Regions from separate parts of the Micromonospora sp. C41 genome, predicted to be linked through region 2. Evidence: riboswitches for the same ligand, from Rfam matches in the RefSeq annotation. Region 2 holds a riboswitch; each other region holds the start of a gene.
The links. Region 2 has a riboswitch for cobalamin ahead of KBX43_RS01830 (ribonucleoside-diphosphate reductase subunit alpha). Riboswitches for the same ligand answer to the same signal wherever they lie in the genome.

Region 1: it holds a riboswitch for cobalamin, as region 2 does, so the genes downstream of both, KBX43_RS00325 (terpene cyclase/mutase family protein) here and KBX43_RS01830 (ribonucleoside-diphosphate reductase subunit alpha) in region 2, are expected to answer to the same signal.
Region 3: it holds a riboswitch for cobalamin, as region 2 does, so the genes downstream of both, metE (5-methyltetrahydropteroyltriglutamate--homocysteine S-methyltransferase) here and KBX43_RS01830 (ribonucleoside-diphosphate reductase subunit alpha) in region 2, are expected to answer to the same signal.

What each region holds. Positions count from the first base shown of each region.
Region 1 is NZ_JAGPXP010000001.1:223,541-230,800, reverse strand. It holds gene KBX43_RS00345 (ECF transporter S component) at 1-74, opposite strand, end outside; gene KBX43_RS00340 (ABC transporter ATP-binding protein) at 71-1,702, opposite strand; gene KBX43_RS00335 (CbiQ family ECF transporter T component) at 1,699-2,943, opposite strand; gene KBX43_RS00330 (hypothetical protein) at 2,936-3,841, opposite strand; gene KBX43_RS00325 (terpene cyclase/mutase family protein) at 3,838-5,292, opposite strand; cobalamin riboswitch at 5,429-5,566, opposite strand; gene KBX43_RS00320 (hypothetical protein) at 5,651-6,103, opposite strand; gene KBX43_RS00315 (peptidase) at 6,172-7,215, opposite strand.
Region 2 is NZ_JAGPXP010000001.1:609,988-621,140, forward strand. It holds gene KBX43_RS01800 (inositol-3-phosphate synthase) at 1-719, opposite strand, end outside; gene KBX43_RS01805 (DegT/DnrJ/EryC1/StrS family aminotransferase) at 759-2,033, opposite strand; gene KBX43_RS01810 (glycosyltransferase) at 2,139-3,263, shown strand; gene KBX43_RS01815 (condensation domain-containing protein) at 3,278-4,717, shown strand; gene KBX43_RS01820 (MFS transporter) at 4,756-5,991, shown strand; gene KBX43_RS01825 (ribonucleotide-diphosphate reductase subunit beta) at 6,013-7,041, opposite strand; gene KBX43_RS01830 (ribonucleoside-diphosphate reductase subunit alpha) at 7,032-9,428, opposite strand; cobalamin riboswitch at 9,541-9,757, opposite strand; gene KBX43_RS01835 (PrsW family glutamic-type intramembrane protease) at 9,878-10,705, shown strand; gene KBX43_RS01840 (LysE family translocator) at 10,741-11,153, opposite strand, start outside.
Region 3 is NZ_JAGPXP010000001.1:210,260-221,412, forward strand. It holds gene KBX43_RS00280 (lysylphosphatidylglycerol synthase domain-containing protein) at 1-2,013, opposite strand, end outside; gene KBX43_RS00285 (DedA family protein) at 2,133-2,789, shown strand; gene mgtA (magnesium-translocating P-type ATPase) at 2,829-5,369, shown strand; gene KBX43_RS00295 (beta-1,3-glucanase family protein) at 5,472-7,064, shown strand; cobalamin riboswitch at 7,177-7,396, shown strand; gene metE (5-methyltetrahydropteroyltriglutamate--homocysteine S-methyltransferase) at 7,512-9,761, shown strand; gene KBX43_RS00305 (Ig-like domain-containing protein) at 9,885-11,153, shown strand, end outside.

The sequences.
Region 1 (7,260 bases), 390 kb from region 2:
AAGGTGGCCAGCGCGGCGGCCGAGGCGAGGGTCAGCACCACAGCGGTACGCGGGGCGACCCGCAGCACGCTCATGCCGGTGCCCTGGTCTCGTCGAGCGCGGCGGCGACCTGTTCCACTGTCAGCCAGGGGGCGGGGGCGAGGACCTTGGCCACCTGCGGCGCGAACGCCGGCGAGGCGAGCATGACCTCTGCGGTGGTGCCGTCGGAGACGATCTCCCCTTCGGCCATCACGATCACCCGGTCGGCGAGGGTGGCGACGAGTTCGACGTCGTGGGTGGCGACCACCACGGCTCGGCCGCTGCCGGCCAGCATCCGGGCGGCGGCGGTGAACTGCCGCTTGGCATGGTAGTCCAGGCCGCGGGTCGGCTCGTCGAGCAGGACCACCGGCGGAGCGGCGGTGAGCTGCACGGCGAGTGCGAGGGCGAGCCGCTGTCCCTCGGACAGGTCCCGGGGGTGCCGGTCACCGGGCAGTCCGGGGACGAGCTGGTCCACCAGCGCCCGGCAGGTGCCGGCCGGCACGCCGGTCTCCCGGTCGGCCTGGGCGCACTCCGCGTCGACTGTCTCCAGGTAGAGCAGGTCACCGGAGTCCTGCGGGACGAGGCCGACGTGCCGGCGGGCCTGACCGGCCGGCAGGGCCTTCGGGTCGACGGTGCCCTTCGGCCCGGTCACGGCGACGGTGCCGCCGTGGCGTGGGCCGCTGCCCTGCACCGCCCAGAGCAGGCTGGACTTGCCGGATCCGTTGCGGCCCATCAACGCGACGACCCGGCCGGCGCGCAGATCGAGGTCGACGCCGGCCACCGCGACGGTGCCCGGATACCGTACGACGATCTTCCGCGCGGTCAGCGTGGGACCGGTGTCCGCGCCCGCCGGGACCGGCGGCGGCGCCACGCCGGCGAGCCGGTGCCGGAGGTCGGACGCCCGTCGGCGGGCGTCACGGACCGACAACGGCAGCGGTGTCCAGCCGGCGAGGCGACCCAGCTCGATCAGGGGTGGCGCGATGTCGATGTGGGCCAGCCCGGTCGCCGGCGTCCCGTCGTGGACATGGCCGTCGCCGGGCAGGTACAGCAGCCGGTCGGCGTACTGCAGGACGCGCTCCAGCCGGTGCTCGGCCAGCACCACTGTCACTCCGAGGTCGTGCACCAGCCGGGTGACGGTGGCGAGCACGTCCTCCGCGGCGGTGGGGTCCAGCGCGGAGGTGGGTTCGTCGAGCACCAGCACCCGGGGGTGCGCCGTGAGCACCGCGCCGATGGCGACCCGCTGTTGCTGACCGCCGGACAGCGTCCGCAGGGGCCGGTCGCGCAGGTCGGCGATGCCGAGCAGGTCCAGCGTCTCCTCCACCCGCTTGCGCATCACCGCGGGTGGCAGGGCGAGCTGCTCCATCCCGTACGCCAGTTCCTCCTCGACGGTGTCGGTGACGAAGCCGGCCAACGGGTCCTGGCCGACCACGCCGACGACGTCGGCGAGATCGCGCGGCGGATGCGTGCGGGTGTCCCTGCCGTCGACGGTGACGGCGCCGTGCAGGGTGCCGCCGGTGAAGTGTGGGACGAGACCGTTGATCGCCCGCAGCAGCGTCGACTTTCCGGCACCGGTACGGCCCGCGACCAGGCAGAGTTCACCTTCCTCGACGCGAAACGTCACATCCCGCAACGGTGGCGGGCCGCCCTCGGCATAGTGGACGGTGACCCGGTCGAAAGTGATCATGGGCGGTCTCCCGGTGTCGATGCCCTCGCGGCGCGCACTCCGTCTGCCGGCACGTCCGTGACGGGGATGGGCCGGTCCACCGACGGCGGGCGTCCGGCACATACTGTCGGCGGTGGTGGCGGCGCCAGCCAGGCGGGTGCCGCCGCGACGCCGACGGCGAGAAGCATCAGCGGGGTCAGCTGGGGCCAGGTGAGCGGGCTGACCGGCGGGTAGAGCAGTTCCGGGTCCACCGAGCCGGCGAGCATGGTCAGTGCCGCGGCGGCCACCCCGCAGCCGGCCACGAGCAGCTCGGCCGGACGCCAGCGGTCCGGTCGGTACCGGCTGCGGCGGACCCGGCGACCGGCCAGCAGCATGCCGGTCACGGCGGCGGTCAGTCCGGCCAGGAGCATCGGCAGCCCCAGGTAGCCGGGTGCGGCGGTGTCGAGCAGCCCGTAGGTGCCGGCGCAGACGCCGACCAGCCCGCCGAGGACGAGCGCCCCGGTGACGGTTCGCTGCCCGGCGGGCACCGCCGCGGTGCGGCCGTAACCACGGGAGTCCATCGCGGCCGCGAGGGCCAGGGACCGGTCCAACGCGTCGGCCAGCACCGGCAGGGCGATCCCGCGCAGCGCCCTCATCCCGCGGGCGGACGCGCCGCGCAGCCGCCGGGCCCGGCGGACCCGTAGCACGCTCTCCACCAGCTGCGGGGCGACCGACAACGCGACCACGACGGCGGTGCCGATCGCGTACAGCGCTCCGGGTACGGCCTTGAGCAGCCGCTTCGGGTTGGCCAGGGCGTTCGCCGCACCGAGGCAGATCAGCATCGTCGCCAGCCGCAGCCCGTCGTAGAAGCCACCGAGGATCTGCTCGGCGGCGACCGGTCCGAACAGGCGGATGCCCGCCGCCCACGCGGGCAGCGGGATCTCCGGCAGCCGGACCAGGATGTGGTCGCCCTGGCCGCCGCCGAACACGATCCGGAACACCACCCGCATCGTGACGATCACCGCGCCGAGCCAGACGTACATGCGGAACGCCAACGCCCACGGCGCGTCGCCCCGGCGGCGCACCACCACCAGACCGGCGACGGCGACGAGCAGGGCCAGCGGCAGCGGATTCGTGGTGTGGCTGGCCGCGGTGGCCAGGCCGAGCGCCCACAGCCACCATGCGCCCGGGTGCAGCCCCCGGGGCAGCCACCACACCGGCCACCGGCCCGGCAGACGACGGGCGTCGGCCGGCCGCGACCCGGTGACCGTGACGTCAGTCATCCGGGTCGGCGGCACGGCGTCGTCGGGCCGCGACCAGCGCGCCGGTGGCGAGCAGGGCGAGCAGAAGCACCCCGGCGATCGTGCCCAGTGGCAGGCCGTCGTCGTCACGGGACGCGGCGACATCCGTCACCACCGGCTCGTCGGAGGAGCCCTGCGGTGCCGTGCCGGTGGCGGCGCCCGGCGTCGCCGTCAGGGTCGGCGTACCGGCCGTCGGTGACGTGCCGGCGGAGGTCGGCGGGCCGACGGAGACCGGCGGGCCGGAGGTGCCGCCCGGCCGGGTGGGCTCGCCGGGCCGGCCACCGGCGACCGGCGGCGGTGCGACGGTTCCTCCCGCCGGTGGTGGCGCCGCCGGCTCACCGCCCGTGGGCGGCGGCGGCGGTGGTGGCGGTGGCGGTGGCGGGGCGGGGCGTTTCGGCGCGACGCCGGGACGGGGCGCGTCGTCGGCGTTGCGGTTGAGGGAGAACGACCAGCCCTCGAAGCTGCCGGCCGCCGGCTTGCGGTTGAGCACGCCCTTGTCGCTGTACGTCCAGCTGCCGCCGTTCGGGGCGTGCCAGTACGACCAGTAGGCGCTCGCAGGCGGGGTGTCGACGCACTTCTCCGTCGCGGCCGACGGCTTGCCGTCGATCCGGCAGATGAACCCCTCGCCCCAGCGCAGGGTTCCGGTGATCGGGAAGCCCGCGTTCTTGAGCGCCGCGAGGCCGGTGGCCTGGGTGCCCGGCGCGCACCGCACCACCGTCCCGCCGCCGAGCTCGTTGAAGTCCACCACGACTGTGACCCCGGAGGCGTCCGGGCAGTAGCCGGCCGACCCGGCGGCCACCGCAGGACTGCCCGGTCCGATCGTGGTGCAGGCGGTGACCAGGGCGACGGCCAGCGCGCCACGGGCGGCGCGGAGGCTCATCCCGCCCGCCGTCGGCCGAGCACGAGCAGTGTCACTCCGCCACCGATCAGCAGCAGCGCGATCAGCAGGTAGCTACCGATCGCCACGCCGGTCGTCGGCAGCCCGCCCGGCCCGGACGCGGCCGGGGTCGTGATCGGCGGCGCGACGGTGGCCGGCGCCGCGGTCGTGGGCGCGGGTGTCGCCGGAGGGCGGGTCACGCTCGGCGTCGGGCCGGCGGTGCCGGTCGGTGGAGGCGAAGTGGTGAGCGTGGGAGACGCGGAGGGCGTGGACGGCGCGGTGGGCGAGGCCGTGCCGGTCGGGGTGGGAGTCGACGTGGGCGGCGGGTCGAGGCCGATCCGGCCCAGCGGGACCTGGGCCAGCCCGAGCAGGGCCTGCGCGGTGGCCCGGCGCCACTGGTCCCGGTCGGTGTCGGTGATCCCGGCCGCCGCGGCAGCCGTGAATCCGTCGGTGTTGTAGGCGATCGCGCCGGCGTCGGCGGAGGCCGCGCCACCGTTGCCCGCGGTGAGCTGCAGCGCGGCCAGGGCCGTCGCCGCCCGGGCGGCCTCGTCGTCGCGGCCGGCGGCGGCGAGGGCCTGCCCGGCCAGGCCGGTGCTGTTGGAGTTCGCGCCGGTGGTGGGTCCCGAGCCGCCGAAGGAACCGTCGGCGTGCTGCTGGGTGACCAGCCAGTCGGCGCCCTTGCGGGCGGCGTCGCCGGCGCCCGTGGCGCCGTCCTCGGCGGCGGCCAGCAACGCCTGCACGGCCATCGCGGTCGAGTCGACGTCGAGGGTGGCGCCGGGCTGGTCGTCGCAGGACGGCGACGGCCCGTCGGCGGCGTCCGGGTAGAGCCGGAAGCCGCCCGCCGCGCACTGCTGCCGGATCAGGAAGTCCACCGGATCCTGTGGCAGGTCGCCGCTGCGGGCCAGGCCGAGCACGGCGAAGGACTGGTCGAAGGTGTTGCTGGCGTCCGGGCCGCTGTCGGCGGTGGTACGGCTGGTGATCCGTCCCCGCTGGTGCCCGGCGTCGGCCGTGGCGATCAGCGACAGGGTTTCCGCCCGCAGGTCGTAGCCGCCGAAGTCGGTGGGGTCCGCGTCGGCGGCGGCCGCGGCGTAGAGCAGTTTGGCGGTGGCCCCGCCGTCGGTGAAGCCCTCGATGCCCCAGTCGTCGTAGCTGTTGTAGGACCGTACGTGTGTCGCGACCTGCGCGGTCGCCGCCTGCCGGGTCGGTGCGTCGACGCCGGTGGCGGACAGCGCGACCAGGCCGTCGATGGTCAGCCCCCAGTCCTCGGGGGCGAACGGGCCGGGCAGCGCCCCGTCGGTGAACTCGCCGGCCAGCCAGGACGCGGCGTCGCGGGCGGCGGTGATGTGGGCCGGGGCGGGTGCCGCGACAACGGCCGGCGGGGTGCCGGTGATCGCGGCGAGAGCCGTCACCGTGGCTGTACCGAGACCGGTGGTGAGACGCCGGGACAGGGGCATCAGGGGTGCCTTTCGCAGAGCGGTCGGTGAAACCTCCGGAAAGCACCCCGAGAGACGGACACCCCGCTCCGCGTGCTGCGGTGGGCGGGGTGGTCGGACCTCGGCGGCCCGGACTTCACCCTGTAGACCTCGACAGTGGAAGCCGCTCGTCCCGGGCGGGGCATTCCGGCTCGCGAAAGGGACTCTCGCTCACGGTTGCGGGTCAGCGCCGGCTTCGAACCGGCTTCCCCCCACACGGGACGTATGCAGTTGTGCCCGGCGCACCGGGTGCCGACACCGTACCGCCCGGGCGCGCGACGACGCCAGAGCAGCTGCCGGTACCCGGTGCGCCGCTGGTCACACCGTTCGCAGCCGCGGTTCAGGGAGCGGCGATGCTCGGCGGGGCGCCGGCGCCGAAGGACCAGCCCTCGACGCTGCCCGGCGCGGGGTTGTAGCCGGTCGCCCCCGACGTGCTGTAGGACCAGGAGCCACCGCTGGACGCGTGCCAGTACGACCAGTACGCGGTGGCCGGCGGGGTGTTGACGCACGGCTCGGTCGCGGCGGTGGGCTTGCCGTTGATCCGGCAGACGAAGGCCAGGCCCCAGCGGGCGGTGCCGGTGACGGTGAAGCCGGCGGCCTGAAGCGCGGCCAGGCCGGTGGCCGGATCGCCCGGCGCACAGGCGACCTGTACGCCGCCGCCGAGCGCGGCGAAGTCGACGACCACAGTGACTCCCGAGGTGCCGACGCAGGCGGCGGCGTGCGCCGACCGGGGCGCGGGTTCGACTGCGGTCAGCGCGACGCCGGCCACGACGGCGGCCAGCAGGCCGGCCATCCAGGTGCGGGCGGTGGGACGGTGACGGAACACGGGTCCTCCTGTGATCGGGTGAGCGGCGAGGCGGTTCACGGGCAGGCGAGCACCGGTGCGCCGGGGTCGGCGCCGGCGGCGGACAGACGGGCGTACCCGACCCCGGTGAGACCGAGGACGGCCTGGGCGGTGGCCCGGGGCGCGGTGGCCGGGTCGAAGCCGCCACCGTCGAAGTCGACAGCGCCCCGGTCGGCGGGCGCCCCGGCGCAGCCGACCTGGAGTCCGGCGAGGAACGCCCGGGACCGCGCCCAGGCCGGCAGCCGGTGACCGTCGCGCAGGGCCTGCGCGGCGAGGCCGGTGCTGTTGGCGTTCGGTGTGCCGGCCGCGTTGGCGAAGCCGCCGTCGGCACGCTGAACGGACACCAGCCAGCGCAGCCCGGCGGCGGCGTCGGCCGGACGGTCCGCGGCGCGCAGCGCCTGCGTCACGAGCGCGGTGGCGTCCACGTCGGACGTGCAGACCGGTTGGGCGGGCAGCAGCGGGTAGCCGCCGTCCGGGCATCGGGTGCCGGCCAGCCAGGCGGCCGCCGCCGGTGGCGCCCCGGCCGCGGTACGGTCCAGCGCCAGCAGCGCGAAGGACTGGCTGAACGCGTTGCTGTAGTCGCCGTACGCGGACCGGTCGCTGAACCGGCCGGCCGGCGTCTGCAGCGAACGCAGCCGGGCGATCAGGTCCACCCCGCCGACGTCGGCCGGGTCGCCGCCGCGCACCTGCACGGCGAGGGCGAGCTTGGCGGTCGCGCCCGCGTACGCCTCGGAGACGCCGTCGCCGAGGTAGCCGTCGCGGATGTCCGGCCGGGTGACCCAGGCCAGCGCGCCGGCGCCGTGGTCGTCGGCGACGCCGCCGGCGGCGAAGGCGAACACGGCGTCGAGGGTCAGCCCCTGGTCGGGGTAGGCGACACCGTCGAAGACCGCCTCGAAGCGTTCGCCGTCGACGAGTTGCCGGGCGAGCCAGCCGGCGGCGGCCTCCGGGCGGGTGAGGGCGGCGCGATCGGGGGCGGCGACGGCCGGTGTGGTGAGGGTGAGGGCGGCGAGTACGCCGCAGAGGAGCGCGAGCAGGCGGTGCCGACTTCGGCGGACGACCATCGGAAGCGCCTTTCCGGCCCGGCGGTCGTCGAAAGCCCGGACGAC
Region 2 (11,153 bases):
AGCAGCGTCTCCCCGGTCTTGCCGTCGGAGCCGGCGAACGGCACCCGCTCCCGCTGCGCCAGCATCTCCAGCGCGGGAAGCCGGGCGCCGGTGGACGGGGTGAAGTCGACGAAGCCGCAGCCGGCCCGGAACGCCGCGTACGCGACCACCGAGCTGGCCGGCAGCGCCTTGTCGTCCGGGTCGGCCAGGGCGCGGGTCAGCGCGTCCAGGTCGTCGTGCTCGGGCCGGTGGTCGGCCGGCGGCTCGGTGGAGGACACGTTGATGACGACGACCCGGGACAGCCCGTGGCGGGCGCGGAACTCCTCGATGTCGCCGGCCAGCCGGTCGACCACCTCGGCCAGCGGTCCGGTCTCGGTACGCGCGTCGTAGCCGGTGCGCAGGTTCTGCTCGACCTCGGGCAGGCTGCCCCGCACGGCGGCCAGCACCGGCGCCGGGATGACACCGGAGTCGACGAGCGACTCGGCCTTCTTCTCCAGCGGCGTGTCGACGATGTCGTGCCCGCCGACCACCAGGTCGGTCCAGCTCACCAGCGGCGCGTCGCGCAGCATGCCGGTGTCGGTGACGCAGCCGGTCGAGTCGGCCATGCCGGCGCGCAGCGCCAGCAGACCGGTGATCGCCGTGGTGGCGACCGAACCGCGGGCGCCGTTGAGCCACACGCCGACGGGTGCGTCCGTTTCGGGGGACGGGGCGTGCGAGGTCTCGCGTTGGGTGACGGTCACGGGAAGACTCCTTCTCTGGGTGCGCCGGGACGGCGCGGTTCAGCGGGTGAGCACCTTGGTGACGGCGGCGGCGATGTCCTCCATGTCCTGTTCGGTGCCGAGGAAGGTGCTGTGGTGTGTCTGGACGGTGTGTGCGGCGAGCCACTCGGTGTTGGGGTACGTGCGCTCCCGGTGGATCGCCGCGAAGCGTTCGGCCAGCGGCGCGAGCAGCGGCTTCGTCCACGGCTGCAGCAGCCGGCTGCGGTGCAGCGGCTCGTCGGTGCAGTAGAACCGCCGGCCCAGCTCGGCGGTGAGCGCGGCGGCCACGGCGGCGTTGTCCAGGCCGGCCGGCAGCTCGTCGAAGACGATCGTGCCCTCGTAGATCGAGATGCGGGTCTGCCCGGGCGCCGGTTGCAGCAGCCGTACGCCGTCGACACCGTCCAGCAGGTCGCCGAGCAGCCGGTAGTTGTGGTTGCGCACGTCGTGCTGGCCGTCCAGGACGGCCAGTTGCGCGCAGGCCACGGCGGCGGAGAACTCGCTCAGGCAGAAGTTGGCGCCCTGCACACCGGCGCTCTCCTCCAGGTCCAGTTCGCCGGCCGGCGTCCGGTCGCCCCGGTAGCGGCGCGAATCGGCCCGCAGCTCCTCGAGCACCGGCGCGAGCGTGTCGTCGTCGGTGACCACGGCCCCGCCCTCACCGCAGGTGAGGACCTTGCCGTGCTGGAAGCTGAAGCAGCCGAGCCGGCCGAGCGAGCCGGCCTGGCGGCCCTGCCAGGTGGCGCCGTGGGCCTGCGCGCAGTCCTCCACGACGGAGATGCCGCGCGGCCGGGTGACCGCGTCGAGCGCCGGCACGTCGGCCATGTTGGAGGCCCAGTGCACGGCGACCACGGCCCGCGGGTCCACGGACAGGTCGAGGTCGTCCGGCCCGACGCAGCCGGTGTCCCGGTCGACGTCGACGAGCACTGGGACCAGGCCGGCGCGCAGCGCGGCGGTCGCGGAGGCGGTCCAGGTCAGCGCCGGTACGAGCACCGTCTCGCCGTAGCCGAGGCCGAGTGACTCCAGGGCCACCACCAGGGCACTGGACCCGTGGTCGACCGGCACGCAGTGGCGGGTGCCGACGTAGCGGGCGAAATCGGCGGCGAAACGTCGCTCGAACAGGACGGTGTCGCCGACGGACGGGCTGCTGATCGCCCACCGGCCGCCGGTCAGCACCGCGGACAGGTTGGCGGCGGCATCCGGCGCGGGGGTCGGCCAGCGTGGCCATGGGCGGTCCGGCGGGCGGACCGGCCGGCCGCCGTCCACGGCGAGCCGCCGGTCGATGGGGATGGAGGTCGTCATGCCTTCGACCTTGATGGCCATCGATACATCAGCGGTACATGTGCGATGGCCGCAACGGCCGGCGCTGTGTATCGGCGCTGTACCCCGGTGGTCGAACCTCGGGGCATGAGCCGATCCGCATCGCCCGTGGGCGAACCGACCGAACCCCGCGCCGTCACGCGCGGCGTCTCCGTGGTCATCCCGGTCAAGGACCGGGTGGCGGAGATGCGCCGCCAGCTCCGCAGTCTGCGCGACGCCGCCCCGAACTGCCCCGAGCCGGTGGAGGTGGTGGTCGTCGACGACTCGGCGCCCGCCGCGGCCGCCGCCCACCGGGCGGCCTGCGCCGAGTACGGCGCCCGCTACGTGCGCGGGCCCCGGCACGTCGGGGCCAAACGGAACCTGGGCGTCCGGCACGCCCGCCACGACCTGGTGCTGTTCACCGACTCCGACTGCCGGGTGCCGGCCGACCTGATCACCCGGTACGCGGTCCGGCTGCGCGCCTCCGGCGAGGAGGTCGCCGGCGTCACCGGCCCGGTGATCGTCGAGCCCGGCGACAGCGCGTTCTTCCGCGTGATGCGCCGCTCCTACCTGCTGCTCGGCGACCTGACCCGGCCGCTGCACTACGAGCGCGTGTCCTGGGGCGCCGGCGCGAACATGGCCGTCAAGCGCGCCGTCTTCGAGGCGGTCGGCGGGTTCCCGGAGGACTCCCCGATGCCGCTGGGCGGGGAGGACCTGCACCTCGGGCTGCTCCTCACCGACGCCGGCTACGTGCTGCTCACCGACCCGGACGGCGTGGTCACCCACGACACCGGCGTCGCCGACACCTTCCGCGCGGTCGCCTACCGGTTCACCACGTACGGGCGCTCCGAGCAGTGGCTCTGCCTGGCCCACCCGCACCGGCGCCGGTTCGTGCTCAACACCGCCAGCACGCTCGCCGTGACCGCGCTGGCCGGGCTGCTGACCGCCCGGCGCAGCGGGGGACGCAGCCTGCTCGCGGTGCCGGCCGTCGCGGCCGCCGTGATCGCCGCGAAGACGCCCGGCCGGCTCGGCGGCGACCGGGGACCACGCGCGGTGGCCGAGTCGGCGGCCTGCGCGGCGATCGAGACGCTCTTCGACGGGGCCGCGTTCGTCACCTCGCTGCGGCTCGGCCGTCCCGACCTGCTCTTCACCGGCTTCCGCGCGCCGGACGAGGCGGACTACCAGCCGGACGAGACGGACCACCGGCCGGTCGCGCCGGTGCTGGCGGCCTGACGGGGGGAGTGGCAGTGCCGACGACGTACCCGCTGGCCCCCGGCCAGCAGATGATGTGGGAGTTCATGACCGCGCTCGACCCGGCCCGTCCCGGCGCCTCACGGCTCGTGGTGGTGGAGTTCCGCCGGTTGCGCGGCACGCTGCGGGTCGACGTGCTGCGGCAGGCGATGCAGGATGTGGTGGACCGGCACGACGCGCTGCGGATGCGGTTCGACCGCATCGGCGTGCAGCCCGAGGTGCGGATCCTGCCGCACGTGGAGTCGCCGCTGGAGTACGTCGACCTGTCCGGACTGCCGCCGGCCGAGCAGCAGGCCCGCGTCGAGCAGATCGCGTACGCGCACCGCAACGACGCGTTCGACCCCGGCCGGGCGCCGCTGTGGCGGGCCGCGCTGGTCCGGCTCTCCGCGACCGAGCACGTGCTCGCGCTCTGCTTCTTCCACATGGTCTCCGACGGCTGGTCGTGCCGCGTCGTGGTGGAGGACCTGTGCCACGCGTACACGGCCCGGCTCGGCGCGGCCGACCCGCAGCCGCCGCTGGGCGTGGACCCGGCCGCGCTCGCCGCGCTCCAGGAGGCGGAGCAGTCCGGCAACGGTGTCGACGCCGCCGCCCGGGCCGCGTACTGGCGGGACCGGCTGCGGCCGGTGGAGCCGTACCAGCTGTTCCCGGCGGCGCCGCCGGCGCCGGACGTCGCGCTCAGCGCCGAGGTGGCCACCCGCTTCGCGTTCCCGCCCGAGATCACCGCGCGGCTGCGCCCGGCCGCACGGCGGGCCCGCACCAGCCCGTACGTGCTGCTGCTCGCCGCGTACCTGGTGCTGCTGTCGCGGCGGGCCGGCCGGTCCCGGGTGGTGCTGGGCACCACCACGCTGGGCCGGGAGAGCCCGCTGTCCCGGCAGCTCGTCGGGCAGTTCACCAACAACGTCTACCTGCCGGTCGACGTCGCGCCGGACGCGCCGATGAGCGCTGTGGTCGGCGCCGCGCACGCCTCGCTGGCCGGGGCCGTCGCGCACGCCACCGCGTACCACCGGCTGGCCCGGGCGGTCCGTCCCGGCTTCGCGGCGATCCGCCCCTGGCCGGACAACCACCTGTTCGACGCCTGGTTCCAGTCCGCCGCGTCGGCGTCGCCGGTGCTGCACTGCCCGGACCTGCGGGTGGAGCCGGTCGACATCACCGCCCGGGCCGCGCCCGGCACGCCGCCGCCCGTGGTCGCCGCGGACGTGCCGCCCGAATGTCTGCCCGTCTGGGTCAAGCGGGGTTCACCGATCGTCGTGGTGGACGACGACCGGGCCGGCGGCGTGGTGATCCGCAACCGGGGTGTCTTCGGCGACGACCTGGTACGCGGGCTGATCGACGACTACGTCGCGGTGGTCTCGGCGCTCGTCACCGACCCCGGCACCACACCGGAACGGGTACGCCTTCCTGACGGTGCGTGCTTCCTCGACCACGCGATCGGGTAGGAGTTCCGACGGACCGATCCCAGAGAGGTACGACGACCATGACGGACACCTCGACGAACCAGCACACGACGGAGCAGCCCGCGCCGCCGGTGCCCCGCTCGGCCGTACGGGCCCGCTGGTCGGTGGCGCTGCTCTTCGTCATCATGGGCCTGGCCATCGGCGGGTGGTCGGCCCGCGTGCCGGAGGTGCGGGACGCGGTAGGGGTCGGCAACACCGGCTGGGGCCTGGCGAACATCGCCACGAACGCGGGGGAGCTGGTCTCCCTGGTCGTGGTGGCGGTGCTGATCAGCCGGATCAACACCCGCCGGCTGGCGCTGGCCGGGGCCGCGCTGATCCTGCTCAACGCGCCGCTGCTGGCCGCGTCCACCACTGTGGTGGCGCTGGTCGGCGGCCTCGCGGTCTGGGGCTTCGCGGCGAACCTGCTGGCCACGCCGATGAACGCCCAGTCGGTCGAGGTGCAGAAGCGGTACGGGCGGCCCATCCTGTCCACGTTCCACGCGGGCTTCAGCATCGGCATGCTGGTCGGCGGCCTCTGCGGCACCGGGGCCGCGGCGATCGGGATGTCGCCGTCGGCGCAGATGGCCGTCACCAGTGTCCTGCTGGGCGCGCTGCTGATCGGCACGCACCGCTGGCTGCCCGACACGCCCCGCCAGGAGACCAAGGACGGCGAGGCGCGGCGCCGGCTGCGTGACCGGTTCACCCCGCAACTGCTGCTGCTCGCGGTGATCGCCTTCCTCGCCTCGTTCATCGAGATGGCCGGCGCCCAGTGGAGCGCGCTGTACGCGACCGAGGTGGCCGGCGCCACGGCGGTGCTCGCCGCGGCCACGTACACCTGTCTCTCGCTGGCCGCGACCGTCGCCCGGCTGTTCGGCGACCGGCTGGCCGGCCGGGTCGGGCGGATCCGCTTCGTCCGGCTGTCCGCGCTGGTCGCGACAGCCGGCGTGGCGCTGCCGGTGGCGTACCCCCATCCGGCGGCGGTGATGGCCGGGTTCGGACTGCTCGGGTTCGGCCTGGCGTGCGTGACCCCGACGGTGCTCGGCTTCGCCGGTGAGCAGCCGGGCCTCACGTCCGGCGAGGGCGTCTCCGTGGTGGCGATGGGCCAGTGGCCGGGCGCGCTGCTCGCGGCGCCGGTGATCGGCCTGCTCGCCGGCGCGCTGGACCTGCGTACCGCGTTCGTGGTGGTGGCCGTGCTGGCGCTCGCCGTGGTGGCGTTGATCGGGCGGGTCCGGGCGGCGGCGCTGCCCGGCGAGAGCCCGGCCCCGCCCCGGCCGTGACGGCCGGGGCGGGGGCGGCGGTCAGAAGTCGTCGTCGAACGTGACGCTGCCGGTCACCCCGACCTGGTACGCCGACACCCGCCGCTCGAAGAAGTTCGACAGCTCCTGCACGTCCTGCAACTCCATGAACGCGAACGGGTTGGCGCTGCCGTACATCGGGGCGATGCCGAGCACTGCCAGGCGCCGGTCGGCCACGTGCTGGAGGTACTCGCGCATGTCGGCCAGCGACATCCCCGGCACGCCCTGGCCCAGCAGGTCCGCGGCGAAGCTCACCTCGCACTCCACCGCCTCGGCCAGCATCTCCTTCACCTGCTTCTCCATCTCGGCGTCGAACAGGTCCGGTTCCTCGGCGCGTACGGTCTCCACCACGTCGAACGCGAACGCCATGTGCATGGACTCGTCCCGGAACACCCAGTTGGTGCCGGAGGCCAGCCCGTTGAGCAGGCCCCGGGACCGCAGGAAGTAGACGTAGGCGAACGCGCCGTAGAAGAACAGGCCCTCGATGCACGCGGCGAAGCAGATCAGGTTGAGCAGGAACGCCCGCCGGTCGTCGCGGGTCCGCAGTTCCCGCAGCTCGAAGATCGAGTCGATCCACCGGAAGCAGAACTCGGCCTTGCGGGCGATCGACGGGATGTTCTCCACCGCGGCGAACGCGGCGAACCGTTCCTTCTCGTCCGGCACGTACGTGTCGAGCAGGTTCAGGTAGAACTGGACGTGCACCGCCTCCTCGAACAGCTGCCGGGACAGGTAGAGCCGGCCCTCGGGCGAGTTGACGTGCTGGTAGAGGTTGAGCACCAGGTTGTTGGCGACGATCGTGTCGCCGGTGGCGAAGAACGCCACCAGCCGCGACACCAGGTGCCGTTCGGCGGGGGACAGCTTCGCCAGGTCGGCGAGGTCCGAGTGCAGGTCCACCTCCTCGACCGTCCAGGTGTTCCTGATCGCGTCCTTGAACCGGTCGAAGAAGCGCGGGTAGCGCATCGGCCGCAGGGTCAGGTCCATGCCGGGGTCGAGCAGCATGTGCCGGGTCGGTGCGGTGGTGGTCACTGGCATGCCTCGCAGCTCTCGGGGTTCTCCAGGGAACAGGCCAGCGCCTCGTCGTCGCTCACGGCGGAGACCACGCCGGGCACCGGGGCGGGCACCGGGGCGACGGTGGCCTGCTGGATGCGGGTGGCGGGACGGGAACGCAGGTAGTAGGTGGTCTTCAGCCCGGCCTTCCAGGCGTACAGGTACATCGAGGACAGCTTGCCGATGGTCGGCGCGCTCAGGAACAGGTTCAGCGACTGGGACTGGTCGACGAACGGCGCCCGCGCGGCGGCCAGGTCGATCAGCGCCCGCTGCGGCAGCTCCCAGGCGGTGCGGAACAGCTCCCGCACCGGCGCGGGCAGCTCGGTGATGTCCTGCACCGAGCCCTCGGCCCGCTTGATCCGGTCGCGGACCTGCGGCGTCCACAGCCCGCGCGCCTTCAGCTCCCGCACCAGGTACGTGTTGACCTGGAGGAACTCCCCGGACATCGTCTCGCGCTTGAACAGGTTGGACACCTGCGGCTCGACGCACTCGTAGCAGCCGGCGATGGAGGCGATGGTGGCGGTCGGTGCGATCGCCACCAGCAGCGAGTTGCGCAGCCCGCCTGCGGCGATCCGCTCACGCAGCGCCGCCCACCGTCCGGCCTGCGCCGGCTCCGCGCCCCACAGGTCCGGGTGCAGGTCACCCTTCGCGGCCCGGGTCTGCGGGTACGCCGGATGCGGCCCGAACCGCTCGGCCAGCCCGGCGGAGGTCTCCAGCGCGGTCAGCAAAATCTCCTCCTGCACGCGGGTGGACAGCTCCTTCGCCTCGGGGGAGTCGAACGGCAGGCGCAGCGTGAAGAACGCGTCCTGCAACCCCATCAGGCCGAGCCCGACCGGCCGCCAGCGCGGGTTCGACGCAGCCGCCTGCTCGGCCGGGTAGTAGTTGATGTCGATCACCCGGTCGAGGAACACCACAGCGGTGCGGACCGTGGCGCGCAGCCGCTCCCAGTCCACCCCGTCGGCGGTGACGTGGGCACCGAGGTTCACCGAGCCGAGGTTGCACACCGCCGTCTCGGCGTCGTCGTTCACCTCCAGGATCTCGGTGCACAGGTTGGACAGGTGGATCACGTTGCCCGGCTCACCGGTCTGGTTGGACAGCCGGTTCGCGGCGTCCTTGAACGTCATCCAGCCGTTGCCGGTCTGCGCGAGCGTGCGCATCATCCGCCCGTACAGGTCCCGGGCCCGTACCGTGCGGACCGCGTTCTTCTCCGCCGCCCGGTACGCGGCGTCGAACGCCTCCCCGTACAGGTCGGGCAGCTCCGGGGCGTCCGACGGATCGACGAGCGACCACTCGCCGTCGGCCTCGACCCGGCGCATGAACTCGTCCGGGATCCAGTTGGCCAGGTTGAGGTTGTGCGTACGCCGGGACTCCTCGCCGGTGTTGTCCCGCAGCTCCAGGAACTCCTCCACGTCCGGGTGCCACGGCTCCAGGTAGACGCAGGCCGCGCCCTTGCGCCGGCCACCCTGGTTGACCGCGGCCACCCCGGCGTCGAGCGTCTTGAGGAACGGCACGATGCCGTTGGACCGGCCGTTCGTGCCCCGGATCAGCGCGCCCCGGCCGCGCACCCGCGACCAGGCGATGCCGATGCCGCCGGAGAACTTCGACAGCTTCGCCACCTGGTGGTAGCGCTCGTAGATCGAGTCCAGCTCGTCGCGCGGCGAGTCGACCAGGAAGCACGACGACATCTGGGTGTGCCGGGTGCCGGAGTTGAACAGCGTGGGGGAGCTGGGCAGATAGGCCAGGCTGGACATCAGCCGGTAGAAGCCGACCGCCTCGCCCGGGGTGCGGGACAGCCCGCAGGCCACCCGTAGCAGCCAGTACTGCGGCGTCTCCACCACCAGCCGCGACTGCGGGTGCCGCAGCAGGTAGCGGTCGGCCACGGTACGCAGTCCGAAGTACTCGAACCGCCTGTCGCCGTCCGGGTCCACGGCGTCGTCGAGCTTGCGGGCGTGCCGGGCGACGAATGCGGCCGTCTCGTCGCCGATCAGCCCCAGCCCGTGCGCGTACGCGATCGACTGGCTGAAGCTCGCCACGCCCTGACCGCGGACCTCCTTGTCCACGTACGCGGCCAGCAGCCTTGCCGCCAGCTTCGAGTACTGCGGCTCCTCGCCGATCAGCTCCGCCGCGGTCTGGATCGACAGCCGGTCCAGCTCGGCGGTGGTCGCCCCGTCGTAGAGCCCGCTGATCGTCTTGGTGGCCACCCGCAGCGGGTCCACCTCGTCCAGGTCGGCGACCCAGCGTTCGACCGCCCGGACGATCTTGCCGACGTCCACCGGCTCGGTGTCGCCGTCCCGTTTGCGTACCCGCATCGCCGGCCGGCGGGCCTCGGACCCGCCGCCGGTGGCCGGCGGGCTTTCCTGCACGACAGTCATGACCTCTCCTCGCTGTCACCGTCTGGAGACGGCGGGAGACGCCAACGGGCACGGCGCGGCCGGCCCGGCTGCTGGCGTCGGTCGTCCCGCGCGACCTCCGGCCGCCGTACGCGGAGGCGCACGGCGCGCTGGCAGGTCTTCGGACTCGCGGGCCCGACCGGGGTCGCCGGTCGCCTACCGGCCGTCGCTTCCCAGGCCGGTGGCCCAGTGCTGTTGACGGCTGTCGTTCCCACTCACCGCTGCGGGGCAGTCCCGGATTTCCACCGGGTTCCCTCTTGCCTCGGCCCCGCCCCGGAGGGCTCGGCCGAACCAGCTGCGGCACCACCATATATGGCGGTGGGGGCGGTTGGGCAACACCAGATGTCGTGTCGGGCGTGTCGCATGGATCTCACTGTCCACAGTGCCTACCCCCGATGCCGGCGCTCGCCGCCGGGCGCGATACTCGGCGTATGGGGAATACCGGACGCCGCTGGGCGTGGGTGGCGGTCCTGCTCGTCGGCGTCGGGCTTCACCTGCTGGTGCTGGAGACACTGTCCGGCACCGGCACCGTCACGTTCGTGCCGGCGCTGATCGTGCTCGGCGCGTGCGTCGCGCCCGCCACGTTCCTGGCCTTCGCCCAGGGGCGGCCGGCCCGCCGCCCGGTCCCCGGCTCCGTCGTCGGCGTCGCCGCGCTTCTCGGCGGCGTGGTCGGCGTGGTCGCCGCCGGCTGGCTGGAGTACGGCACGCTGCACCGCCTCGGCGTCCTGCCGATGGCGCTCGTCGGCCTGGCCGAGGAGACCGCGAAGCTGATCGTGCCGGCCGGCATCCTGCTGCTGTGGCGGCGGCACCGGTCACCGGCGCAGGGCCTGGTGATCGGCGTGGCCTCCGGCGCCGGGTTCGCCGCGCTGGAGACCATGGGGTACGCGTTCGCCGCGTTCGTCGGGTCGGAGGGCAACCTCGGCGCCGTCGAGCGGACGCTGCTGGTTCGCGGTCTCACCGCGCCCGCCGCGCACCTGGCCTGGACCGGGCTGACCGCCGCCGCGTTGTTCACGTTCGCCGCCGCGCCCGGTGGCCGGAGACTGGCGGCGTTCCTGCTCACCTTCGCCGCCGCCGTCACGCTGCACACCTGCTGGGACACGTTCGGCACGCAGCCCGCGTACGTGTTCATCGGCGGTGTGTCGCTGGGCTGGGTGCTGCTGCGCCTGCACCTGGACCGCGAGCGGCCCGCCGCCCCGCCCCGGGCGCCGGAGCGTGATCCTCACCAGCTCGCCGAGGTGGCGGGGTCGGAGCCCTCCTGATGCCGCCATCTCGGCGAGCTGGAGTCGAGCAAGCGTCAGCCGGCGGCCAGCCGGACACCGAGCGCGACGAAGGCGACAGCGCAGAGCCGGTCGACCCGCCGCGACCAGCGGCTGTCGCCCCAGCGGCGGGCGAACCGCCCGGCGCCCACGCCGAGAGCCAGGTCCACGGTGAGCTGCACCGCGACGAACAGCGCGCCGAGCAGCACCAGCTGTGCCGCCACCGGGCCCGCGTCGGGCCGGACGAACTGCGGCAGGAACGCCACGCTGAACAGGATCATCTTCGGGTTGAGCAGGTTCGTGAGCAGCCCGCGCCGGAACGCCCGCCCGGCGCCGCCGCCGTCCGCCCCGTCCGCCGCGACGCCGGGCCGGCCCGTGCCGCGCAGCGCCCGCAGGCCCAGCACGATCAGGTACGCCGCACCGGCCCACCGGATCGCGGTGAACAGCACCG
Region 3 (11,153 bases), 400 kb from region 2:
CCGCAGCCCGTGCTGGTGGCGCAGTTCGCGCAGCGCGGTCACGACCTGGCCGGCCGCGGCGCGTCCACGCCGCCGGACCCGGGGTACGGCGAGCACGCCGGCGAGGACCAGCAGCACGGCCAGGGCGCCCAGTAGCAGCGGCAGTGCCCTGGCCGCGTCGTGGGTGAGGATGCGGGCGGGCTGGCGTGCGAACGGCAGCAGCACCGGCAGCAGCAGTACGACGGACACCACGCCGGCGGCGCGGGAGACGGCCACGGCGGTGCCCGCGTCAGCGGCGACGAGTCCCTTCTGGTGCAGGTAACGCAGGCTGAGCGCGGCGCCGCCGAGGCTGCCGGGCGCCAGCCGGTTGGCGAACGACGCGGCCACCTGCACCAGGGTGGCCTCGCCCAGCGGGACCCGGCCGGCCGTGGCCAACCGGAGCACGAGACCGCTGAGCAGGTAGGTCAGGGCGGAGCCGAGCAGCGTCGCGGCGACCGCTACCGGGTTGGCGTGCACGATCAGACCCAGGGCGGTGCGGATCTCGCCGAGCTGGGGGAGCAGCAGGTGCACGACCAACCCCAGGACCAGCAGCTCCAGGACGGTGCGGCGGCTGATCCGGACCACCTTCGCCGCCGGGCGGTCGCGGTCCGGGCTGCGTCGCAGGATCTCCTGGCGAAGGCTGTCGAGCATGCCGGGCCGGGCGCGCAGGGCGGTCCGGCCGGCGCGGGACAGCACCGCGGGTTGCAGGAACGGCACGCTGTCCGCGACCGCCGCGACACCCAGGCGGTCGATCGCCGCATCGACCACGCCGGCCGGGTCGACCCGGCCGGCCAGGGCGACCATCAGCTCGACGACGTCGCGGGCCCGCTGCTCGGCCGAGGCGTCGTCGGCGCCGAAGCCCAGGTCCACCAGGTAGACGTGGTCCCGGCCGACGAGCACATTCGCGGCCCGCAGGTCCCGGTGCGCGATGCCCACCCGGTGCAGACGCGCCACCTGGTCCCAGGCGTCGCGTACGGCGGCAAGCGGGACCGGCCCGACGACGGCGTCCAGCGGGGCGGCGTCGATGAACTCCTGCACCAGCACGGCGTCGCCGCCGGGCGCGGCGGCGGTCGTGACGACGGCCGGTATCCGCACGCCGGCACGCGCGGCGAGCAGGGTCAGACAGGTCTCGTGTTCGCTCTGCTGCCGTGCGCTCAGGTACGGCGGCGCGTCGGCCACGTGGCGGTAGCGCATCCGCCGGTAGAGCTTGTAGACCCAGTCCGCGTCGCGTTGCTCGCCACCGGTCACCTTGACGAACAGTCGCCGACCGCCGGTGGTGACCGCCTGCCACGGCTGCGAGCCACGGGCGTCGCCGTGGATCGGCGCCAACCATGCCACCTCGATCCCGCGCCGCCGCAGCGTCGCCCGCAGTGCGGGCACCGACCGTTGCGGCCCGACCTCGCCGACCACGAGTCGGGCCAGACACACCGCGAGCCAGCCGACGAGGACACCGCCGGCCACATCGATCGGCAGATGCGCTCCGACGTGGATCCGCGCGACGGCGACCAGCCCGATCACCACCCAGGCGGCGCGGCGCCACCGGGGGCCGCCGGCCCGCGCGGCGACGAGCGCCAGGGCGGTGGCGACCGCGACGTGTCCCGACGGGTACCCGAGGCGTCCGGTGATCGTCTCGCGCAGGACCACGTCGGTGAACAGCGCCGCGGGCCGCTGCCGGGCGACCGCGGCCTTGACGGCTGCCGCGAGCCAGTACGCTAGATTCCCGGCCAGCAGGAGAGTCCACGCGGCGCCGATGCGGCGTGCGATGACGGCTGCTGCGGCGGCGACGAACACCGCCGGGTACGAGCCGAGCTGCATGACCAGGACCAGGACCGGGGTCAGCCCGGCCGGAAGGTGGTTGAGCAGGGTGAACAGGTCCTGCTCCCAGCGAGGCACCCGGTGGCTGCGTACGGCCGCGCTGAGCGCCGCCAGAAGGCACGCCGAGACGGTCAGGCTGACCAGCAACGCCGGCGACGGGCGATGCGTACGCGCTCCCACCGGTCCTCGGCCGCCCCTCGTCCGGCACCGTCCCTGCCGTCGACCCGAACCCTACGGTTCGTCCGCCCGCGGGAGGCGCTTCTCTCTCACCGGCCACTCTCCGGGGCGACAATCATCGGGTGGACAGGATCATGGCGGTGCTCGTGGGGCTGCCGCCGCTGCTCGTCCTGACCCTGGTGATCGTCCTGCCGGCCCTGGAATCCTCGACGCTGCTCGGGCTGGTCGTACCGGGTGAGACAGCGATCCTGATCGGCGGGCTGGTGGCCCACGGTGGCGCGCTGCCGCTGTGGGCGGTGGTGGCCGCCGGGGCGGCCGGGGCCTGCCTCGGTGACCAGGCCGGGTACGCCCTCGGCCGCCGGTACGGCGCGGGTGTGCTCGCCCGCGCCCCGCGAGTGCTGCGCCGGCGCCTCGACATCGCGCGGGCCCGCCGCCTGGTCGCCCGCCGCGGGGCGTGGGCGGTGCTCATCGGACGCTGGGTGGCGGTGCTGCGCGCAGTGGTTCCCATGATCGCCGGCGCCGGTGGGATGCGGTGGCCGGTGTTCCTGCGGGCGAACCTGGCCGGCGGCCTGGTGTGGGCGGCGGCCGTGGCGCTGCTGGGCTACCTGGGCGCCGCCTCCTACCGCTATCTGGAACGGGAACTGGGCATCGGGGAGTGGGCGCTGCTGGCCCTGATCGGCGTCGGCGTGGCGCTGCGGGCGTGGCAGAGGGCACGGCGCGAACCGGCCGACGGTGAGCGGGCAGGCCAATCACCCGCGCGCGGTGGGGCGGATCGGTAGCGTCACTCGTGGGGGTGGCCGGCGACCGCGGAGTGCGCAGTGGGGCGAGCAGACGACGGGCGCGCGGCGTTCTGGGCCGGGCCGCTGCCGCAGGCCGTGGCCGCCGTCGGAGCCTCCACGGCCGGGCTCACCGGTGAACGCGCCGCCGCCCTGCTGCGCGAGCACGGGCCCAACCGGGTCGACGCGGGCGCCAGGCGGGGCTGGCGGCTCCTGCTGTCGCAGTTCACCAGCCCGATCATCCTGATCCTGATTGCCGCGACCCTGCTGTCGATGGCCGTCGGGGATCTGATCGACGGCACGATCATCCTGGCCATCGTCGCGGCCAGCGGTGGCCTCGGCTTCTGGCAGGAACACGCCGCCGGGCGGGCCGTCGACGCGTTGCAGGCCCGGGTCCGGGTGGACACCGAGGTGATCCGCGACGGGCGTGAGGTGTCCGTACCGGTGGAGGAGGTCGTCGTCGGCGACCTCGTGGTGCTGCGCGCCGGGGACGTCGTCCCGGCGGACTGCCGGATCGTTGAGGCGGAACGTCTGCAGGTCGACCAGGCGGTGCTTACCGGCGAGTCGTTCCCCGTACCCAAGTCGGACGACCCGTCGCCGCCGGACGCGGAGCTGACCGCGCGCGGCAACGCGCTGTGGATGGGTACGCACGTGGCCAGTGGCACCGCGCGCGCGGTGGTGATGCGCACCGGCCGCGACAGCACCTTCGGAGCGGTGTCCCGCCGGGTCGCCTCCCGCCCCGCCAGCACCGGCTTCCAGCGCGGGCTGACCCGCTTCGGGCTGCTGCTCGTGCGGATCATGGTGGTGCTGCTGGTCGGCATCTTCGTCGCCAACCTGCTGCTGCACCGCTCGGTCATCGACTCCCTGCTGTTCTCGCTCGCCCTCGCCGTCGGGCTGACCCCGCAGATGCTGCCGGCGATCGTCGCGGTCAGCCTCTCCGCCGGCGCCCGTGCGATGGCCGCGCACCGGGTCATCGTCAAGCGCCTCGAGGTCATCGAGGACTTCGGCGCCATGACCGTGCTGCTGACTGACAAGACCGGCACCCTCACCGCCGGCACGGTCACCCTCACCGGCTGCCTCTCGGTCGACGGTGAGCCGGACGCCGAGGTGGCCCGGCTCGCGAGGCTCAACGCCGGCCTCCAGCGTGGATTTCCCAACCCTGTCGACACGGCGATCATGAGGGGGCAACCACCCGCCGACCCGGGCACCCGCATCGCCGAGGCGCCCTACGACTTCACCCGCCAGCGCCTGTCCCTGCTGGTGCGCGACGGAGACGAGCCGATCCTGGTCACCAAGGGTGCGCTACGCGCGGTGCTCGACGTCTGCGCCACCGCACGCACCGCCGCGGGCACGGTACCGCTGGACGAGGTACGCGAGCGGGTCCTGCGACGGTTCGCCGCGCTCAGCGACCAGGGCGACCGGGTGCTGGGCCTCGCCGTGCGAGCCATGCCCGGCGTCACCGCCGTCGCCGTCGCCGACGAACGGGAGATGACGCTGGTCGGGCTGCTCGCCTTCCAGGACCCACCCCGCGCAGACGCCGCCGCCGCCATCCGCCGGCTCGCTGACATGGGCGTCACGGTCCGACTGGTCACCGGCGACAACCGGCACGCCGCCCGGCACGTCGCCGCCAGCGTCGACCTCGCCGGCGAACCGCTCGTCGGCGCCGACCTCGCCGCCTGCCCCGACGACCAGTTGCCGGAGCGGATCGCCGACGTCACCGTGTTCGCCGAGGTGGACCCGCTGCAGAAGGAACGCATCCTGACCGCGCTGCGCCAACGCGGCGACGTCGTCGGGTTTCTCGGCGACGGCATCAACGATGCTCCCGCGCTGCACGCCGCCGACGTCGGCATCTCCGTCGACACCGCTGTCGACGTCGCCAAACAGGCCGCGGCGATCGTGCTGCTCGACAAGAACCTCGACGTGATCGCCGACGGCATCCGCCTCGGCCGCCGCACGTTCACCAACACCTTGAAGTACATCCGGGTCAACACCAGCGCGTCCTTCGGCAACGTCGTCAGCATGAGCATCGCCGCGCTCCTGCTGCCCTTCCTGCCGCTGCTGCCCCGTCAGGTCCTGCTGCTCAACTTCCTCTCCGACATCCCCTACACCACCCTGTCCACCGACTACGCCGATGCCGAGCAGATCCAGCATCCGCGTACCGTCGACGTCCGGACCATCCGCAGGTTCATGCTGGTGTACGGCTCGATCAGCATCGCCGTGGACCTCCTCGTACTCGGCGCCCTGCGCTGGTGGTGGCACGTGTCGACCGACGTCTTCCGCGCCGCCTGGTTCGTCCAGTTCACCGCCACCGAGATCATCGCGCTGCTGGTGCTGCGCTCCAATCGGAGTTTTCTGCGCAGCCGCCCCTCCGCCGCGCTCGCCGGCACCGGACTGTTGCTCATCACGGTCACCGTCGCGCTGCCCTTCAGCCCACTGTCCGCGCCACTCGGACTCGCCGCGCTCCCGCCGGTGGTGCTGGCGGCCCTCGCCGCGGTCACCCTGGTCAACGTCGCCGCCAACGAGACCGCCAAGCATGTCGTCCCGCCGGACCCGACCGTCGCACGGCGGGTGCCCCGCCCGTGACGGTCTCGCGTCCATCGGTGATCGCCTATTGACAAACAATATTAACAACTAGACCCTGCTGAGAGAGCGCTCTCCCGTCCCTGTCTCCAGCGAGGTGTCGCCATGCGTCTTCGAAGAAAGCTGCTCGCCGCCGCGTCCGCACTGCTCGCCGGGCTCGCGGGCACCGTCGTCGCCACGCCCGCCCACGCGGTCGGACCCGCGTTGCTACCCGTCACCGTCACCAACACCACCGGTCGCACCGACCCGGTCTACCTCTACGTCATCGGCGTCCAGCTGTCCTCCGGCCGGCTCGGCTACGTCACCGCCGGCGGCGCCTTCGTGCCGTGGAGCGGCGGGCAGATCCCGCCGTCGCCCGCGCCGGACGTCTCCATACCGGGCCCCGGCAACGGCGGCAGCACCACGATCCAGTTCCCCCGGGGCTTCTCCGGCCGGGCCTACTTCGCCCTCGGGCAGAAGCTGAAGTTCTTCCTCACCCCGGACGGACTGGTGCAGCCCGCGCCCTGGGCGGCCGGTGACGCGAACCGCGACATCCTCTTCGACTGGAGCGAGTTCACCTACAACGACTCCGGGCTGTGGCTCAACAGCTCCCAGGTCGACATGTTCGCGATCCCGCACGCGGTCACGGTGACCGGCGCCAACGGCGTCACCAAGCGCACCGGCGACGTGGTGGCCAACGGACGCAACGCGGTCATCGACGGCATCCGGGCGCAGCCGGGCTGGGCCAACACCGTCCACACCCGCTCCGACGGGACCGTGCTGCGCGTCCTGGCTCCGGGGAAGGCGGCCGGGGCCGGCCTGCTGAGCACCACCTATCTGGACTCCTACATCGCCTCCGCGTGGAACGCGTACACCACGAAGACGCTGACCGTGGCGCCCTTCGCCGACCAGCCGGCCATCCGGTACTACGGCCGCACCTCGGGCAACACCATGACCTTCACAAACGGCAGCGGCCAGGTGGTCGCCTCCTTCGACCGGCCCTCCTCGGCCAGCGTCTGGGGATGCGACGGCGACCTGCCCGCGCCGAACGACCAGGTGGTCGGCCCGATCTCGCGTACGCTCTGCGCGGCCCTCAACCGAGGCACGCTCGGCACCATCGACACCCAGCCCAGCACGAACGCCGCCGACTTCTACCGCAGCAACCCCACCAACCAGTACGCCCGCCTGATCCACGCCAACATGACCGACGGCCGGGCGTACGCGTTCGCCTTCGACGACGTCGGCGGATTCGAGTCACTGGTGCACGACGGCGACCCCCGTTCGGCCGGACTGATCCTCAGCCCGTTCACCGGAGGTGGGGGCGGCAACCCGACCACCGGGGTGCCCGTGGTCAGCAACTGGAACAACAAGTGCATCGACGTGCCGAGCTCCAACTTCGTCGACCGCGCGCCGCTGCAGATGTGGAACTGCAACAACACCAACGCGCAGAAGTGGACGTTCAGCGGCACGGCGCTGAAGAGCCAGAACAACAAGTGCATGGACGTCGACGCCGGGTCCACCGCCAACGGGGCGGTGGTGCAGCTCTACACCTGCAACGGCACCGGCGCCCAGCAGTTCACCCTGAACTCGGCCGGGGACCTGGTCAACCTTCAGGCCGACAAGTGCGTCGACATCAAGGACCGGAACGGCAACGACGGCGCGAGGCTCCAGCTCTGGGATTGCACGGGCACGGCCGGCCAGAAGTGGCGCAAGGGCTGACCGGCCCTGCGACGGGGGGCGGGGGCCGACCGCGAGTCGCTCCCGCCACCCGCCGCGACGGCTCGCCGTCCCGCAGGACGGACGCGCCGACCACGTCGGCTCACCGCCCCATACGATGGACAACGGTGCTGGTTCGCCGTGCCCGTGACGGGTGTGGCGTCGTAAGAGGGAACCCGGTGTGAGTCCGGGACTGCCCCGCAGCGGTGAGTGGGAACGACAGCCGTCATCGAAGCACTGGACCGTGAGGTCTGGGAAGCGACGGCCAGTAGGTGACCGGGTGGATCCGGTCGCGCCCGCGAGTCCGAAGACCTGCCCGCACCGCGCGCACCGTCCGGTGTGCGCCGCCGACGGTCGCTCGGGACGGCCGGTGCGGAAGCCGGTACGCCGTCTGTGCCCCTTCCCTCCCCGCCTCGATCGGCCTCGTGTGCTTCGAGGGAAGGGATCTCCATGAGTACCGCATTCGGTCAGAGCACCGTGCTGGGCTATCCACGTATCGGGGGCAACCGGCAACTCAAGAGGGCCGTCGAGGCCTACTGGGCGGGCCGGATCGACGCCGAGGAGTTGGCGGCGACCTCTGCCGCGCTACGGGCGAAGGTGTGGCGGACGCTGCGCGACGCGCGCCTGGACGCGATCCCGTCCAACACGTTCTCCTACTACGACCACGTGCTGGACACGGCCGTCGCCGTCGGCGCGATCCCGCGCCGGTTCGCCCGTCTCGGCCTCGGCGACCTCGGCACCTATTTCGCCATGGCCCGGGGCGTCGATGCCGAGCCGGCGCTCGAACTGACGAAGTGGTTCGACACCAACTACCACTATCTGGTTCCCGAGATCGGCTCCGACACCACCTTCGCGGCGAATCCCGACAAGGCGCTGCGCGAGTACCGCGAGGCCCGCGAGCTGGGAATCGACAGCCGGCCGGTGCTGGTCGGGCCGGCGACATTCCTGCTGCTGGCCAAGCCCACCGAGGCGGGCGGCGAACCGTTCGACCGGCTGACCGACCTGGTCGACGTGTACGCCGGCATCCTGCGATCCCTCGCCGCGGCGGGCGTGCGATGGGTGCAGCTGGACGAACCCGCCTACGTCGCCGACCGGAGCGCCGCCGAGATCGACGCGCTGCGGGAGGCGTACACCCGGCTCGGCGCGGTGGAACAGCGGCCGGCGATCTTCGTCGCCACCTATTTCGGCGAGCTCGGTGACGCGCTGCCCGCCCTGCTCGACACGCCGGTCGAAGCGGTCGGCGTGGATCTGGTGGCCGGGCCCGGCAACCTGCGGCGGCTGGCCGGTGCGGGACCGCTGCGCGGCAAGACGATCGTGGCCGGCCTCGTCGACGGCCGCAACGTCTGGCGTACCGACCTGCGGGCCGCCGTGGCGGCCGGTGCCGCCGTCACCGCCCTCGCCGACCACGTCGCCGTGTCCACCTCGTGCTCGCTGCTGCACGTGCCGGAGGACCTGTCCGCCGAGACCGCTCTCGACCCGGCGCTGCGTCAGCGGCTCGCCTTCGCCCGGCAGAAGGTCGATGAGGTCGTCCGGCTCGGCCGCGCGCTGCGCAACGGCACCACGTCCCTGCCCGAGCCGCTGCCGCCCACCCCTGCCGCCTGGCGCGACGACACCGTACGCGGTCGGCTCGCCGCGCTGCGCGCCACGGATCGGCAGCGCGGCGCGTACCCGGAGCGTGCGGCGGCACAGCAGGCCCGGCTGAACCTGCCGCCCCTCCCGACCACGACCATCGGATCGTTCCCGCAGACCGACGAGCTGCGCCGCGCGCGTGCCGAGCACCGGGCCGGGCGTCTCGACGACGCCGCCTACACGCAGCGGATGCGCGCCGAGGTCGAGCACGTCGTCCGGCTCCAGGAGCGGCTGGGCCTGGACGTGCTCGTGCACGGCGAGCCGGAACGAAACGACATGGTCCAGTACTTCGGCGAGCAGCTGGACGGGTTCGCCGCCACCGAACACGGCTGGGTCCAGTCCTACGGCTCCCGATGCGTGCGTCCGCCCGTCATCTACGGCGACGTGGCACGCAGGGCGCCGATGACCGTCAACTGGTCCACCTACGCGCAGTCGCTGACCGACCGGCCGGTCAAGGGCATGCTCACCGGCCCGGTCACGATCCTGGCCTGGTCGTTCGTCCGCAGCGACCAGCCACTGGCAGACACTGCGGACCAGGTCGCGCTCGCCCTGCGCGACGAGTGCCGTGATCTCGAGGCAGCCGGTATCCGGGTCATCCAGGTCGACGAGCCGGCGCTGCGTGAGACGCTGCCACTGCGCAGGGCGGACCAGAAGGCGTACCTGGACTGGGCAGTCGGGGCGTTCCGCCTGGCCACCTGCGGAGTCGCCGACGACACCCAGATCCACACCCACCTGTGCTACTCGGAGTTCGGGGAGGTGATCACGGCCATCGACGCCCTCGACGCCGACGTCACGAGCATCGAGGCATCCCGCTCCCGGATGGAGGTCCTCGACGACCTCGCCGCGATCGGATACCGCCGGGGTGTGGGGCCCGGCGTCTGGGACATCCACTCACCCCGGGTGCCGTCCCACGACGAGGTCGTCGGCGCGCTGCGCCGGGCCGTGGCCGCGGTGCCGGCCGAGCGGCTGTGGGTGAACCCCGACTGCGGCCTCAAGACGCGCGGCTATCCCGAGGTCGAGGCGTCCCTACAGCACCTGGTCGCCGCCGCGGCCGAGCTGCGCGGACGCTGAGCCGCCGGCCGGGCGGAACGCCGCGCCGTTCCGCCCGGCCCGGGCCCGGTTCAGCCCTTGACAGGCCGTGCCCGGAGCGCCGAGGCTGCATGAAGTGATGTATGTCGATGTTACGGGGGCATGATGCGACGCAGGATCTTCGCGCTGGCTACAGCAGCCGCGGTCGTCGTCGGCGGGGCCATGACGATGGCGCTGCGGCCGGCCTACGCCGCGACGGCGTGCACGGTGGACTACACCATCACCCGGGAGTGGTCCAGCGGCTTCTGGGCCGAGCTCACCGTCACCAACCTGGGCGCTCCCGTCACCGACTGGTGGCTGCGGTTCCGGCAGGCGAACGGTCAGACGATCACCATGGGCCTCGACCGGCTGCCGGACGGATACACGCTGGGCAGCGGCGAGATGTATCCGATGACCATGCTCCGTCCGCCGGCGGGATCCACGCTGCCGACCGGCGCCTCGGTGACGGTGCGGTTCGGCGGCAACTACCAGGGTGCCGACCCCGAGCCGACCGACTGGGTGTTGAGCGGCCAGCCGTGCGACGGGGACGGCGCCGACCCGACCGGCTCGTCGCCGCCGCCGGCCTCGGGGAGCCCGCGGCCCAGCCCACTGCCGGGCGGGCCGTCGGTGGCGCTCACCTCGCCCCGGCCCAATGACTTCTTCGCCGCGCCGGGCGTCATCCCGATCCGTGCCGAGGCCACGGCGGCGCCCGGCCGGCGGATCGAGCGGGTCGAATTCCGCGAGCGCGGCAGGCTGCTCGCCGTGGACACCACCGCGCCGTACGCGTTCGACTGGCGCGGCGTGCCGCCGAACAGCGGCACCCGCGTCACCGCCACCGCCTACGACAGCAGCGGCGCCCAGGCCACCGCCGAGGTCCGCGGCATCCGGGTGCTCCCGCCGCAGGCGCCCGGCGCCGCGCCTGCGCTGAAGGCGTTCGGCAACCGCATCCTCACGGTCACAGCCAGTCCGAGGCCGTACCGGCCCCGTGGAATCATCCGGTCGGCCGCGCCCGGCGAATGCGCATGGGGACCGATCCACTGGGACGGCCCGGTCGACGACGCGTCGGTAGGCGCGCTGCGGGCCCGCGGCGTCAACGCGGTACGGGTCGTGCTGAGCGACGCCTGCTACGCCTACACCGGCAGCCCTGCCGATCGGCAGAACCGCGTCGGCTACCTCGACGAGGCGGCCCGGTACGTCGACCGGCTCGTCCGGGCCGGCATCACACCCATCGTGTCGCTGCGGCAGAGCGACATCTCCGCCACCCGCACGTTCTGGAGCGCGGCGGCGGAGGTGTTCGGCGACGACAACGCAGTGGTCTTCGACATCTCGCCGTACGACTTCCCGGCGGTCGGCGGCACCGATCCCGCGGCGGTCTGGACCTGCTGGCGCGACGGC